DNA from 2 places in the Clostridium carnis genome. Region 2 is predicted to be linked to the other one. Evidence: riboswitches for the same ligand, from Rfam matches in the RefSeq annotation. Region 2 holds a riboswitch; the other holds the start of a gene.
What was found. A riboswitch is a leader RNA that binds a small molecule or an ion and turns the genes downstream of it on or off. The one in region 2 is predicted to bind thiamine pyrophosphate.
Positions count from the first base shown of each region.

Region 1 (4,371 bases), 1.6 Mb from region 2:
CAAAAATACAATTTCTGATATTAGAGCCTTAAAGAAAAATGGGATTTTTAATAAAATAAAAGAATTAAAAGATAGAGGAACTATTATATTTGGAGTATGTGGTGGATATCAAATGCTTGGAAATATAATAAATGATCCATTAGGAGTTGAAGGAGAAATTACATCAGAAAGTGGATTTGAACTTTTAGATATAGAAACTTCATTTAATGAAGAAAAAACAACAAGACAAATAAAAGCAATTACAGTAGGTAATATAAAAGAGTTTAAAAACATTAATGTATGTGGTTATGAAATACATAATGGAGTAAGCTGTATAAATGAAAATGGAATAGCATTTATAAAAGATAATGATGGAAATATAATAGGTACAATGAATGAAGATGGATCTGTTTTAGGAACATATATACATGGTATTTTTGATGAAGGTGAATTCCTTAAAAGCTTTCTAAATTATGTGCAAAATAAAAAGGGATTAGAGATAGTATCAAAAGAAATCTTAGATTATAATAAATATAAATTACAACAGTATGATAAGTTAGTAGAGCTTCTTGAAGAAAATATAGATATGGAAAAAGTAAAAAATATAGTTTTTGGAGTTTAATAATATTAATCAACACTTTTTATAAAACAACATTTTATACTTGATGTTATAGCATCTATTATTTTAGTTGAAATAGTAATATTTATTGGATGTAAAATAAAAAAATCTCATATAGAAGGAATTTTAAATATACAATTTAAAGTTGTTAATAAAATAAAAGAAGAAGGAAACCTAACAATAGATCAATAAAAAATATTTATAAATTTAAAAGATAAGGATAAAATAAATATAAGTTTACAAAAAAGACACTTTTGATTTTTTATCATTATGGTATACTAAGTTTAAGATTTTTAATTAAAAACCAATACAAATGTAATAAGTGAGGAATACGTTATGAGAATAAAGAAGATATCATTATTAATAGCTACTTTAGCATTAACAGCAGGTTTAGCAGGATGTATGGGTGGAGGAGCCAAGTTACCAGAAGGTGATGTTAAGGTTGTAAAACAAGATGTTCAAGGAGTTATAGAACTTTTATTACAATCAGCAGACTATGGAAAAGATAAAAGCACAGTAGCTTCTATGATTTTACCAGAAGGCTCACAATATAATGTTAATGTAACAATGGAAAATTACAAGGATGGACAATTAGTTGATACAAAGGAAATAACTAATTATAAAACTGAAACTATAGATAAAAATTCAGTAATACATATGATTATGAATACTGGAAAAGTTGGTGACGAAGAATCTAACAAATCAATTTATTCAATAGCAGAAGTAGATGCAGAAAAAACTACTGATAAGAAAAATCCTCAATATAAAAACACAAAAATAAATGGAGAAAGCATTGACTTTGACTCAAGAACTCAAGTAGGTCAAGTTGGTAAAGCATTAGATGAGGATGTAGCTTTATTAGGTTTAGTTAAGTTTAAAGAAGGAGATTCTGAAAAGAAGGATATAAACTTAGAAACTTATAAAGATGAAGTAGGAAATTATTCTACAGCACATATAATAAAGCTTAAAGTAACAAAATTATAAAATATAAAAATAAATAAAATGCTAGGGGTGCCTTAAATGGCTGAGAGGGATTTTTAAAATCTTAACTCTTATAACCTGATATGGATAATACCATCGTAGGGAAGCAATTACTTAATTAATTATAACTTTAATAGTTAAGAAAATTAGCTTGCTGTAATATGCAAGCTTTAATTTTTACTTAAAATAAATTACAAGTTATTTACATTAGTGATTAATAAAGTCCTAGCAGTTAAAAATTGCTAGGGCTTTATTTTTTATATTATAAAAATGGAGGGAAAAAATATGTATACTACACAAATGGATGCAGCTAAAAAAGGAATTATAACAAAAGAAATGGAGGTGGTAGCTAAAAAAGAAGGAAAAACAGTTGAGGAAATAAGAGAATTGCTTTCTAAAGGAAGAATAGTAATTCCAGCAAATAAAAATCATACTTCCTTAGATCCAGAGGGAGTAGGAGAAGGGCTAAGAACTAAAATAAACGTTAATTTAGGTATATCAAAGGATTCAGCAAATTGTGAAAGAGAGTTGGAAAAGGTAAGAGTAGCATTAGATATGAAGGCAGAAGCTATAATGGACTTATCTAACTATGGAAAAACAGAAGGTATGAGAAAGAAAATAGTAAAAATGTCTACAGTAATGCTTGGAACAGTACCTATATATGATGCAGTAGGATTTTACGAAAAAGAATTAAAAGATATTACAGCAGAAGAATTTTTAGATGTTGTTGAAAAGCATGGAAAAGATGGTGTTGATTTTATTACAATTCATGCTGGATTAAATAAAGAGGCAGTAGAAACTGTAAAAAGAAATAAAAGATTAACAAATGTAGTATCAAGGGGAGGATCTTTATTGTTTGCTTGGATGGAGTTAAATAATAAAGAAAATCCATTTTATGAATACTTTGATAAAGTTTTAGATATTTGTGAAAAATATGATATGACAATTTCTCTTGGAGATGCATTAAGACCTGGTTCTATAAATGATTCAACAGATGCAAGTCAAGTTAAAGAGCTTATAACACTTGGGGAATTAACTAAAAGAGCTTGGGAAAGAAATGTACAAGTTATAGTTGAAGGGCCAGGACATATGGCTTTAAATGAAATAGAGGCTAATATGATATTACAAAAAAAACTATGTCATGGTGCACCTTTTTATGTGTTAGGACCATTAGTTACAGATATTGCCCCAGGATATGACCACATAACATCTGCTATTGGAGGAGCCATTGCAGCTACATATGGAGCAGACTTTCTATGTTATGTAACACCAGCAGAACATTTAAGATTACCAAATTTAGAAGATATGAAAGAAGGAATAATTGCTTCAAAAATTGCAGCCCATGCAGCAGATATTGCTAAAGGAGTAAAGGGAGCAAGAGAATGGGATAATAAAATGAGTGAAGCAAGAAGAGATATAGACTGGGAGAGAATGTTTGATTTAGCAATAGATAAAGAAAAAGCTAAAAGATATAGAGAAGAATCAAAACCACATGATGAAGAAAGCTGTAGTATGTGTGGAAAAATGTGTTCAATGAGAACAATGAAAAAAATATTAAATGGTGAAGATTTAAATATATTAAGAGATTAGAAATAAAATCCCTAGGAAACTCCTAGGGATTTTATTTCTTTAATATTCCAGCTATTATTATAATTTTGAAATGTTATTAGAAAAAAATATTAAGAATTAGAATTTGATTTTTAAAGAACTTTTAAGTAGATTAAGAGTAAAATCAATTTTTTATTAAATAAATTTTCAATTATTGCTATAATTAAGATAAGAAATTTATTTATAGAAATTTTTATATGTTAAATAGCAAGGATTTAAGTTCATTAAAATTAGAAATCTCATAGTCAGGTTTTATTGATGTTTTATTTATAATCTTATTAGGATTATACCAACATGTATCTATACCAAAGTTTATACCACCTTGTATATCAGAAGTTAAGCTATCTCCAACTATTAATACTTTACTTTTATCAGTATAATTTATATTTTTTAAAGTGTGTTCAAAAATTTTAGAGCTTGGTTTTGACATTAATACTTCTTCAGATATTACTATAGTATCAAAATATTTTGATATAATAGATTTTCTTATTCTTTTATCTTGAACAAAGGTAAGACCATTAGTTACTATAGCAAGCTTAAAAAACTTATTTAAACTTTCTATAAGATCTATACTATCATCATATAGAAATGATGCATCAGCCAAGTGTTCTATGTATGATTTTGCAAAAATATTTTCATCGAAACTTATTTCTAATTTATCTGATAATCTTTTAAATCTTTCTATCTTTAATTTTTCTTGTGTAATAAGTCCTTCTTCAAATTCTTTCCATATAGCTGTATTTATTTCTTGATAAATTTTTAAATGATAGCTTTCATCATATTTTATTTTAAATTTAAGCATTGTATTTTTAAATGCTTCTCTTTCAGATTTTTTAAAATCGTATAATGTTTCATCTGCATCAAATAATATTACTTCATATTTCATAATATATCCTCCAAGTTTTATATAAATAAGTTAATTACTAATATTTTATCAATCATAAAATAACTTCACAATAAGTTATATTTCGATTATTTTATAAAATATTATAAGTTTAATAATAGAATTAACAAAAAAAGCAATTGAACATTATGAAAAACAAGGATTAATAAAACATTATCTACCAATTAATTCATAGTAATAGTTAAATATTCATATAATTTACTGTAATAGTATATATTAAGAAAGGATAATGTTATGTCAGAAGTAAAATGTCCTATGACAGGAAGAACAAACAAAGCAG
Region 1 covers NZ_BAAHYS010000001.1:2,168,620-2,172,990, forward strand. The annotation lists gene ACYQ1T_RS10465 (cobyric acid synthase) at 1-601, shown strand, start outside; gene ACYQ1T_RS10470 (hypothetical protein) at 935-1,582, shown strand; TPP riboswitch at 1,596-1,701, shown strand; gene thiC (phosphomethylpyrimidine synthase ThiC) at 1,865-3,169, shown strand; gene ACYQ1T_RS10480 (YjjG family noncanonical pyrimidine nucleotidase) at 3,381-4,073, opposite strand; partial or broken gene katG (catalase/peroxidase HPI) at 4,326-4,371, shown strand, end outside.
Region 1: another riboswitch for thiamine pyrophosphate. It lies ahead of thiC (phosphomethylpyrimidine synthase ThiC); the one in region 2 lies ahead of ACYQ1T_RS02650 (thiamine-binding protein).

Region 2 (4,371 bases):
CTCTCTTTCTTTCATAAGATTTATAAGCCATTGCTGAAGTTTTTTTCTTGTAATTGAATCTAAAGCTCCAAAGGGTTCATCTAAAAGCATAATATCCTTAGATGTTAAATATGTTTTAAGAAAATTAGCCCTTTGCTTCATTCCACCGGAAAGTTGTGATGGATATTTATATTGAAATCCTTGAAGTCCAAAGATATCTATATATCTCTCTACTTCTTCCCTTGCTTCCTTTTTACTTTTCCCCTTAAACACAAGTGGAACTCCAACATTATCTATTACTTTTTTCCATGTCACCATCATATCCTTTTGGTACATGTAGCTTATATCTCCATTAACTCTAACTTCTCCACTATCAGCATTTATTAAATTAGTTAATATATTAAAAATTGTACTTTTACCACTACCTGATGGTCCTATTAATGATACTAACTCCCCTTTATTAACATTAATATTTATATCTTTTAATATCTCCATACTTTCAAAATGCTTTGATACATTAGTTAGTGATATTTTATTTTGGTAAGAATTCATTTGTATAAGCCTCGCTTGCTTTCATATCCTTATTAATTAATTTGTTATCTAATAAAAATTTTGTATAGTTATCCCATACACTATCTTTCATTTCTCCCCATCTTTTAGCTTCAGCCTTATATTCTTTTGCTAAGAATTTTTGACTTTCTATAGCTAAACTTTCACTTATTTCTGGAACTTTAGCTACTAATATTTTAGCGCTTTCTTCTGGGTTTTCTATAGCATAATTATATCCTTTAGAAGTTGCTTCCATAAATTTTGTAACCATTTCTTTTTTATTATTTATAGTGTCTTCTGATGCAGCAATTATTGGCGTATAGTAGTCTAAAGCTTCATCTAAATCTCTAAGCCTAATATAATTTATATCAAAACCTCTTTCTTTTGCCTCAATATTAGTCCATCCTTCAAATACCCATTCCATATCTATATTATTTTTAGTAGCAATAAAGAAATCCTCTGTTCCTACATCTACCATCTTTAGCTTAGAAAAATCTACTCCATTTTTATCCATTACAGCTTTTAATATAGCTTGCTCTGATGGACCCCCCCATCCACCATATGTTTTTCCTTCAAAGTCTTTAACTGTAGCTATTCCCTTTTCCTTTGGAGATGCAAAGCCTGATGTATTATGTTGTATTACTGTTGCTATTGCCTTTACAGGTAATGGATTATCTGATGTTTTTGCAAAGGTTAAATCTTCTTGATAACTTATAGCAAAATCACCTTGATTAGCTGCTAATAATTGAAGTGATGATCCTTCTTGAGGTTGAATTATTTCAACATCTAATCCTAAATCCTTATAATATCCTTTCTCTTGTGCAACATATAGTCCTGTATGATTTGTATTAGGTGTCCAATCTAATATTACCTTAACTTTTTGAAGAGCTCCTTCTTCCTTTTTATCCTTCTTATTACCACAACCTGTTAACATCATTAATGATGCTAATGCTATTGAAACCATTGAAATTAGTTTTTTCTTTTTCATTTTATTTCACCTCTAAAGCTTATTTATTTTTTTGTATTTTTATTATTCCAAGGCGTAAATGCCTTTTCTATTAACCCAACTATAAAGAATATTGACATACTCATTATTACAATAACAACTATTGCTGCAAACATTTTATCTAATGCATATGCACTTCTTGCTCGAGTCATATAAACTCCAAGTCCTTTTTCTCCCCCAAGCCATTCTCCTATTACAGCACCCATAATACTGTAAGTTGCAGCAATTCTCATACCTGAAAAAAAGTTTATCATCCCATAAGGTAGCTTTAAATGAATAAATCTCTTTACCTTAGATGCCCCCATTAACTTAAAATGATTTATTAAATCTTTATCTACACCCTCTAACCCATCTGAAATACTTATTACTATTGGGAAAAAACAAACTAATATAACAACTAACACTTTAGGTAAAGTCCCAAATCCAAACCAAATAATAAATAATGGTGCTAATGCTACTATTGGTACTGTTTGTGAAATTACAAGCACTGGATATACTGCCTTTTTAATTATTGGAACCATGTCCATAATTATTGCTAAAATAAGAGCTGCAATTATAGCTATTAAAAATCCAACTACTCCCTCATATAATGTAATTAAAATATGAGGAGTCATAATTTTAAAGTCTTTAACTAAAGTCTTTGCCACATCACTTGGTGCTGGCATTATATATTTTTCAATTCCACCAAAGGAAACTATACCTTCCCATAGTATTAATAAAATTAACACAAAAATTATTGGTGCAACTTTATTCCCTATACTTTTTAATTTTTTCATCCATTGTCACGCCTTCTCTTTTATAGTCTATCTTAACCATTGATGCCACTCTTGAAGCGCCCTCTTCTATACATATATCTTGAGCCCTTTTAACTATTTCTAAAAGAAAATCTAATTCCCCCTCCATAGTTGTTTCCATAGGACCTACTTCATACTTTACTCCTGTTGATTTTATGTACTCAATTACTTTATCAACCACTGGATAAACTCTTTCTTCTGATACTCTTGGTATAACCTGCAAACTAACATTACATACTGTCATTCTTAATTCCCTCCATTTTTTAATTTATATAATAAAAAGCACAGTACTTCTAACTTGAAATACTGTGCTTGTAGACTTTCTTCTGAATATTATAGTAATATAACAAATTATCTCCCTACGTTGGCATTATCCAAATCAGGTAATGGGTCGAAATTAATTTAATTTCCTCTCAGGTAGTTAACTACCTCCCCAGATGCATTATAAAATTGTAATCTTATTCATATATATATTAACTCTATAAAGTAAAGTTGTCAAACTATTATTTGATATTAATTATTAATTAACATTTACCCCAACATCAATAACCTTTTGTAATTTTCTTCTATTATAAATTCAAGACTTTTTTCACTTATATTTTTTATTTTTGCTATTTTACAAACTACATCCTTAATTATACTTGGGTAACCATATTCCCCCTTTACCCATTCTAATGCTGTAGGTCCATCTGTTTCTACTAATAATTTATTTAAAGGTATTTTATTTAATATCTCTTCTGTAGTATTTGAATATCCAATATCAACACTAATAGTAAAATAACATCCAAGACTTATTAATTTATTTAATATTTTAATATCTCCACTATACCAATGAATAATAACCTTATTATAATTGTAATTGATTAAAGCATTATATACTTCCTCTTCTGCTCCCTTAGTATGGAGAGTTATAACTTTATTTCTTTTAATGCTTTCCTTTAATATAAACTTAAATACTTCTCTTTGCTTTTTATAAGTACTTTTATCTTCTATCCAAAAGAAATCTAAACCTATTTCACCTATTAGTTTGCTTTCTTCTATATAAGGAATTAATTTGCTTAAATTGCCATTAAATTCACTTGCTTTCCACGGATGTATTCCAAAGGTTGGAATTATATATTTGCTTTTTTTAGCATAGATTTTATTTTTCTCATAGCTTTCTATATCCATGCTATTAGCCAATGTAAGTATTTTATTTTTATTTATATCCTCTATAGCTTTTTCTATATTTTCATTAAAAAAATCTAAATGTGTATGGCTATCAATATACATATTTTAATTTGCCTTTCTAATTTTTTTATTCTTTAGGATATCACTTATATTTCTTAATATGTTGTACTTATCCGCAATTAGTCTGTAAATATAGTTTCCTAATAAAAATCCACCAGCTTAGCTGGTGGTATTTCCTAAGCCCTATAAGGGCCTCTTACCTGCATTGCGCCTTAAGGCGCTTAAATTGGTTCGCCAGCCGCATACTATGTTACTTGCTACCCTTAAAAGGGTCCATATATTCTTTCATACTTATTTGATCTGAAATCATATCTTCTTTTTCTTGATTTCTTATATATTCTTCAATTGCCTTTCTATTTCTTCCTACTGTATCCACATAAAATCCACGACACCAAAAATGTCTATTTCCATACTTATACTTCAAGTTTGCAAATCTTTCAAAAATCATAAGACTACTTTTTCCTTTTAAAAATCCTACAAAGCCTGATACACTCATCTTTGGTGGTATCTCAACCAACATATGTATATGATCAACGCATACATGCGCCTCGATTATAGTTACACCTTTCCACTCACATAACTGTCTTAATATTTTACCTATTTCTTTTTTCTTTTCTCCATATAGCTCTTTCCTCCTATACTTAGGCGCGAATACTATATGATATTTACAATTCCATTTTGTATGTGATAAACTATTACTATCCATTACGGATGCCTCCTTTGGTTATTAAATTTGGCTGTCGAACCTAGTTTAATTATACCAAAGGAGGTTTTTATTTCCTACTGACCGCTAAAGCTTTTCGGAACTCACCT
Region 2 covers NZ_BAAHYS010000001.1:532,425-536,795, forward strand. The annotation lists gene ACYQ1T_RS02635 (ABC transporter ATP-binding protein) at 1-531, opposite strand, end outside; gene ACYQ1T_RS02640 (ABC transporter substrate-binding protein) at 512-1,516, opposite strand; gene ACYQ1T_RS02645 (ABC transporter permease) at 1,540-2,310, opposite strand; gene ACYQ1T_RS02650 (thiamine-binding protein) at 2,282-2,572, opposite strand; TPP riboswitch at 2,668-2,774, opposite strand; gene ACYQ1T_RS02655 (TatD family hydrolase) at 2,860-3,600, opposite strand; gene tnpA (IS200/IS605 family transposase) at 3,809-4,264, opposite strand.